2 regions of the Dietzia sp. UCD-THP genome follow, and region 2 is predicted to be linked to the other one. Evidence: predicted binding sites of a transcription regulator. Region 2 holds the regulator's gene; the other holds the start of a gene.
The links. The regulator LexA, encoded in region 2, represses DNA repair genes until DNA is damaged. The targets are predictions, from matches to a motif close to CGAACANNTGTTCG.

Region 1 (3,411 bases), on a different contig from region 2:
AGATCGCGATGGGCACCAAGTCCCGGCAGCTCGACGAGGTGCAGGGCCAGATCCGTCAGACCCTCCAGGTGGCCGAATCGGCCCGGGCGGAGGGGGACACGGCCCGCGCCGGCCAGTTCGACGCGCAGGCCGAGCAGCTCGCCTCGAAGATGGTCACGCTGGAACAGGACCTGGAGAACACCAAGCAGCTGCACGGGCAGGCGGTCCAGGCCGCCGAGCAGGCCAAGCAGGCGGTCAAGGAGTCCGACCAGAGACTGCGGGAGACGCTCGCGCAGGAGGACCAGCTGCTCCTCCAGGCCACGCAGGCGGAGATGCAGCACCGCACCGTCGAGTCCGTGTCCTCGCTGGAGGGCGTCGGCGGTGGCAACTCACCGACATTCGACGAGATCCGGGCCAAGATCGAGGGCCGCTACACCACGGCGCTGGGCAAGCAGGAACTCGCGGAGGCCACGGGTGCACCGTCCTCCGCGCAACTCGACGCCGCCGCGTTCACCCGCGAGTCGGAAGGGAAGAGCAAGCTCGAGCAGATCCGGGCGTCCATGGGCCTGAACAGCGGCGGGACCGCCGTCGAGGGAGCCGGGGCGGCCGGCGCGACGGACCGTCAGCTGACCGAGGGTGCAGGGGCCGACGGTTCCGCGGGCGCCACCGGCGCCACGGACGCCGCGACGCCCGGCGAACAGACGGAACCCTCGGGACCCACCCCGCAGGACGCGGGGACCCCGGAGCCGGGCCCCTCCGACCTCTCCGGCGGGCCGACCCTCCCCCGCGACACGAGGGACTGACCCGTTCGCGCTCGTCTTCGGCAGCGATGAGTCCGGGGCGATCTCTGCTGGTCCCACGCGGCCGTGCGCGATAATCTGGCGGTCGGCGTCGCGGTGAGCCCGTCCCCGGCGCCGGCCTGATCACCAGGAGACGCCATGCCCACCACACCCACGCCCTCCGGCCGTCTCTCCGAGTCGGGAGCGGTCGTGTTCTCCCGCCGCCTGCCCCGGTCCCGTGCGGAAGCGTGGGCCGCAGTGACGGACCCGACGCGCACCGCCCGGTGGATCGGGCCGTGGTCGGGCGACCCGGCGTCCGGCACCGTCCAGCTCACCATGACCGCCGAGGAGGGTGACCCCGTCGACGGGGTCGAGGTGGTCACCTGCGACGCGCCGGGGTTCCTGGTGGTGCGGACCGGACCGGGCGGGTGGTTGCTCACCGTGAGAATCGAGGGCGACGACGAGGGCAGCGGCAAGGGCAGCGTCGAGGCCGTCATCTCCCTGGAGCAGGACATCGCGGACCCCGAGTCCGCCGCGTCCATCGGTCCCGGGTGGGACTACTACCTGGATCGCCTGGTCGAAGCGGAGGCGGGACGGGATCCGGACGCCCTGCGCTTCGAACCCGACTACTACCCCGGCCTCGCGCAGTACTACCGGGACCTGGTGGGCGGCTGAGCGGCCCGCGCCGCCTCGCTGGGCGTCACACCTCGCTCCGCTCCATCCCATTTCTCCCACCCCCGTCTCTTCTCCCACCCCCGTCTCGACCCCACCTCCCTTGCCACCGCTGACGCCGCTGACGCCGCTGCCCCCGTAGCCCCGGCCGCTCTGACCGCCCCGGCCGCGATATGGGCATCTGTCGTGGTCAGAGCGCCGTGTCGTACCCCGTTGCTAGTGTTTCCCTATCGAACACACAAGCGATTACTTGGCTCCCGGGATTATCTGGTTGCAGGGAAGGGGAGGCGGATGTCGGCAGAACACGGTTCGGGGATCGCAGCGGCCGGGCTGGCCGCCCTCGATGCTCTCCGCGCCGAGAACCGCGCTGCCGCAGCCCGCCTGCAGGCCTGTCACGATCTCCTCGCATTGTGCGAGGAGGAGCAGTTCGCCCGCGATGTCGAGGCCGGCTACTACGACCCCGATGGGCCTCCGCGTCCGCGCGACCACGCCGTGCTGGACCCCTTCGACGTCGCCTGCGCGGAACTGGTCGCCACCTACGGCGTTCATCACCACCGTGCGTCGGCGATGCTCACACTGGCCCGGGACCTCGTCATGGGGTTCCCCGGGATCGTCGAGGCCATGAGGTCCGGCCTCCTGGACGAGCGCACGGCGGGAATGCTCGTCAGACAGATGCGGACGGTCGACCCCTCCGTGCTGGACGCCGTGCACCGGCTGGTCGTGGACTGGCTGCTGGGCTCCATCGAATCCGGCGAGCGGCCCGGCCGCTCCGCGATTCTGGCCAAGACCGACAGCATCATCGCGGCCTTCGACCCGGAGGGGGTCCTGGCCCGGTGTGCCGCCGCGGCGCGTGAGCGTCGGGTCAGCGTTCGTCGCGGGGTGGACGGCATGGCCGAGCTCCGTGCGCACCTCACCTCGATCGAGGCCACCGCGGTCCACGACGCGCTGGAGCACACCGCCGGGGAGCGGCTCGACCGCGAGAAGCAGGCCAGGATCGACGCCGTCCGCAACGGCACCGGGCCTGCGTACGATCCGCACGCCCGCTCACGCCAGCAACACCGGGCGGACGCCCTCGTCGACGCGATCCTCGGCACCGGCGACTGCGATGACACCGGCGACAGCGCCGACACCGGCGAGTGCGCTCCCGCCGGTGGCTCCGGTGACTCCGCGCGGGCTTCTGCGCCGCAGATCAGACCGATCATCACCATCCTGGCCCCTCGCGGTCCGGGCGATGAGCCGGAGGTGTACGTCCCGCGAGGCGGGCCCGCGTCGATCGACGCGCTGATCGCTCTGCTCGCCCGCAGCGTCGGAGCCCATATCTCCCTTCCCGATCCCGAAGCCGGGTCCGCGGACTCGATTGACGGTGCGCGCCGCTACCGGATCAGCGCCGAGCTGGCCCGCCGGATCCGGTTACGCGACGGCACCTGCCGCCACCCCGGATGTTCGGTCCCCGCCGAGGACTGCGACGTGGACCATGTCGTTCCCTTTGACCACTCCGACCCCGGCGGTGGCGGACAGACCGTCGAGGCCAATCTCATGTGCCTCTGCCGGCGGCACCACAGGTTCAAGACCTTTCACACCTGGTATTACCAACTCCTGCGGGACGGAACGCTGACCATCATCACGGAGAGTGGCCATACCATCACCACTCTCCCCGACGGCCCCCTGGCGAAATGGCGGGACCTGACCCGCAACGGGTCCGAGCCGCTTCCGGGGCCCGGTTCCGCGGAGCGACCATGGCTCCGGCCCCGGCCTCTCAGCACGCACTGGTACAGGCGCGCGTGCCGCATAGCTGCCCAGCGCCTCGAGAACACCGCCGCAGCGCGAAGCGGCGGGCTGGTGGGTGACGACCACGACCCCCCGCCCTTCTGACGCCACGGCGTGAACGCCCGCGGCCGGCCCGGGTCAGCGGTGCTTGAGCAGAACCGCGCGGATCCCCTCGTGGAATCCATCGCGCAGCCGAACCCGCTGCGCCTCGGTC
Region 2 (3,411 bases):
TACACGAGACCATGACCCTTCGGTCGGAGACTTCCAGCTCGAGGAGCGCTCGTCGCTGCGCCGAGTCGTCGGTCTGTCGACCGAGCTCCAGGATGTCAACGACGCCGAGTACCGCAAGCTCCGTCTGGAGCGCGTCGTCCTGGTCGGGGTCTGGACCGAAGGCACGTCAGCGCAGGCCGAGGCCGCCATGGCCGAGCTGGCCCAGCTCGCCGAGACCGCGGGCTCCGAGGTCTGCGATGCGCTGATCCAGCGCCGCGACAAGCCGGACCCCGCCACCTACATCGGTTCCGGTAAGGCCAAGACCCTCAAGGATGTCATCGTCGCGACGGGCGCGGACACGGTGATCTGCGACGGTGAACTGACACCCGGTCAGCTCATCGCCCTCGAGAAGGTGGTCAACGTCAAGGTGATCGACCGCACCGCCTTGATCCTCGACATCTTCGCCCAGCATGCGACCAGTCGTGAGGGCAAGGCCCAGGTCTCTCTCGCGCAGATGGAGTACATGCTCCCGCGGCTGCGCGGCTGGGGCGAGGCGCTCTCCCGGCAGGCCGGCGGCAGGGCGGGGAGCAACGGTGGCGTCGGGCTCCGTGGTCCCGGTGAGACGAAGATCGAGACCGACCGCCGTCGGATCAGGGAGCGCACCGCCAGACTCCGCCGGGAGATCAAGGGGATGAAGCAGGCCCGCGACACCAAGCGGCACCGACGACGCGCCACCCCGGTTCCGTCGATCGCCATCGCCGGGTACACCAACGCCGGCAAGTCGAGTCTGCTCAACCGACTGACCGGCGCGGGAGTACTGGTCCAGAACGCGCTGTTCGCGACCCTGGACCCGACGACTCGGCGCGCCGAGCTCCCCGATGGGCGTGTGGTGGTCTTCACCGACACCGTCGGATTCGTCCGACACCTCCCTACCCAGCTCGTCGAGGCGTTCCGGTCGACGTTGGAAGAGGTCGTTGATTCCGAGCTCCTCCTGCACGTGGTGGACGGATCGGACACCTTCCCGTTACGCCAGATCGAGGCTGTCCGGACAGTCATCAACGACGTCGTGGAGGAGCAGCACGCCCAGAGACCGCGCGAACTGGTGGTGATCAACAAGATCGATGCGGCCGACCCCGTCGTCCTTACGGAATTGCACCACGCGCTACCGGACGCGGTGTTCGTGTCGGCGGCGACGGGCCAGGGTTTCGATGAACTCCTCGAGCGGATCATGGAGGTGGTCGCCTCGGGGGACACCCGGGTCACGCTCGAGATCCCCTTCACGAGGGGCGACGTGGTCGCCCGCGTCCACGCGGAGGGCGCCGTGATCGCCGAGGATCACACGACGTACGGTACCCGGATAGAGGTTCGGCTTCCCGCCTCAGTGGCGGGAGAACTCGGCGAGTATCGCGTCGCCGACCAGCGTGACGGGGTCGCCTGACCAGAGCGCCGTGCGGGTCGGAACCGCCCCGGCTCTCGTGGTGATGGAGGCGCCCGCCTCGGTCGGGTGAGGTCAGGCGACGCACCATCGGCACAGGCTCAGAGCTTGCGGAAGACGGTCACGACCTTTCCGAGGATCGTCGCGTGCTCACCGGGGATCGGGCGGAACGACGGGTTGTGGGGTAGGAGCCACACCCCGGTCGAATCCCTGCGGAACGTCTTGACCGTGGCCTCGCCGTCGATCATCGCCGCCACGATCTCGCCGTTATCGGCGACATTCTGCCGACGGACCACTACATAGTCGCCGTCACAGATCGCGGCGTCGATCATCGATTCGCCGACAACCCTGAGCATGAACAGGTCCCCGGATCCCACCAGGTCGGAGGGGAGGGGGAAGACCTCCTCCACAGCCTGTTCGGCGAGGATCGGACCGCCCGCCGCGATCCGCCCCAGGACCGGGACGTAGACCGGTTCGACGGCTCCGCCGGGCCGCACGTCCTCCTGCGCGGGTGCACGTCGCCCCCGCGATCGCTGACCAGGGACACCGTGAACGTCGACCGCCCGCGGCTTGTGGGGGTCGCGGGTCAGGAAGCCCTTCTTCTCCAGGGTCCGCAGCTGATGCGCCACGGAGGAGGTCGACTGTAGGCCGACCGCATCACCGATCTCCCGGATGCTCGGCGGATACCCCCTCTCCTTGACGGTGTCGTGGATGTGCAACAGCACGCTCTTCTGGCGTGTGGTCAGGGCCTCGAAGTCTGGTTTGGGCATGCGGCGGTCCCTTCAGCGAATGGGTGTTCGACGTCTTCTGTCTGTGTACACCCTACGTCGCCCCGGGCGGGTGCGCCACACAGGTGTTCGAAAAATGTGCTCGCGAGTGTCGACTCTGTCGGACCCGCGTGATACAACTCTAGTCACGTTCGAGTTCGAACAGATGTGCACAATGAGGCACACGCGTGTGCGAATAGGGTTCGCACATCGTATCGAGTGGGGAGTTGTCATGACCGTCCTGGAGATACAGCAACGATCGCGTCCGTCCATCCCGTGGACAGAGGTCTGCCTGGCCGCGCACGACCGGTTCGATCCGCCTAGGGCAGGTACCCGCGTCCACGCCGAGGTCCCGTCCGTCACCCGCACCCTCGACCGTGGCCGGAAGGTGCCCACGCGGTCGGTGGCGCCCGGTCGCCGGGTGAGCGTGCGGCCGGCGTCCACGGGTCAGGTCAGGGCGTGCGGAGTGGAGGCGCGATCGGTCGCACCGGTGGTGGACGACGTGCCGACCTGGGCACTGGTGGTCGGGGGCATCGTCTTCGGAATCCTGATGTTGTTGGCGTTGGCCCTCGTGGGTGGGCCCGCCTACGCGTGACCCACGGCATCGCCTTCTAGAATGGTCCCGGGACGGCGGCCCGTCGCCCTCGCACCGCCGTCGGCTCCGGCCGGTGGACAGGTTCGGACCAGGTCGACGAATGGCGAAGCTGGAATGTACTGCCCCATATGTCACCACGAGGACTCTCGGGTGATCGACTCGCGGTCGGTCGACGAAGGGCAGGCGATACGGCGTCGACGCGAGTGCCCCGATTGCGGTCACCGGTTCACCACCCTTGAGACGCCGCTGTTGACCGTCCTCAAACGCAACGGCGTGACGGAGCGTTTCAGCCGCGACAAAGTGGTCCGCGGCGTCCGCCGTGCGTGCCAGGGCAGGTCGGTCGACGAGGACGCGCTCCGGCGGCTCGCTCAGCAGGTCGAGGACGCCGTCCGGGCCGGCGGGGCTTCCGAGGTCCCGGCTCATGAGATCGGGCTTGCCATCCTCGGACCTCTCCAGGACCTAGACGAGGTCGCCTATCTGCGTTTCGCCTCCGTGTACAAGCAGTTCAGTTCTGCCGCGGACTTCGAGAGGGAGATCATCGCTCTTCGAGAGCGACACGCCGCCCACCGGTGATCGAGCATTCGTCGCCGTATCGACGAGCGCGGGTGCGCCGCGCTGAGCCCCATTTCGCGGCC

Region 1: a site for LexA is predicted at 1,662-1,675, ahead of H483_RS25920 (HNH endonuclease signature motif containing protein). Genes of this name have one in related genera too.

The regions. Positions count from the first base shown of each region.
Region 1 covers NZ_AOSR01000053.1:76,373-79,783, reverse strand. The annotation lists gene H483_RS25930 (PspA/IM30 family protein) at 1-782, shown strand, start outside; gene H483_RS25925 (SRPBCC domain-containing protein) at 918-1,433, shown strand; gene H483_RS25920 (HNH endonuclease signature motif containing protein) at 1,722-3,302, shown strand; gene H483_RS25915 (NYN domain-containing protein) at 3,336-3,411, opposite strand, start outside.
Region 2 covers NZ_KB714650.1:212,475-215,885, reverse strand. The annotation lists gene hflX (GTPase HflX) at 1-1,417, shown strand, start outside; gene lexA (transcriptional repressor LexA) at 1,516-2,184, opposite strand; gene H483_RS29515 (hypothetical protein) at 2,414-2,776, shown strand; gene nrdR (transcriptional regulator NrdR) at 2,891-3,349, shown strand.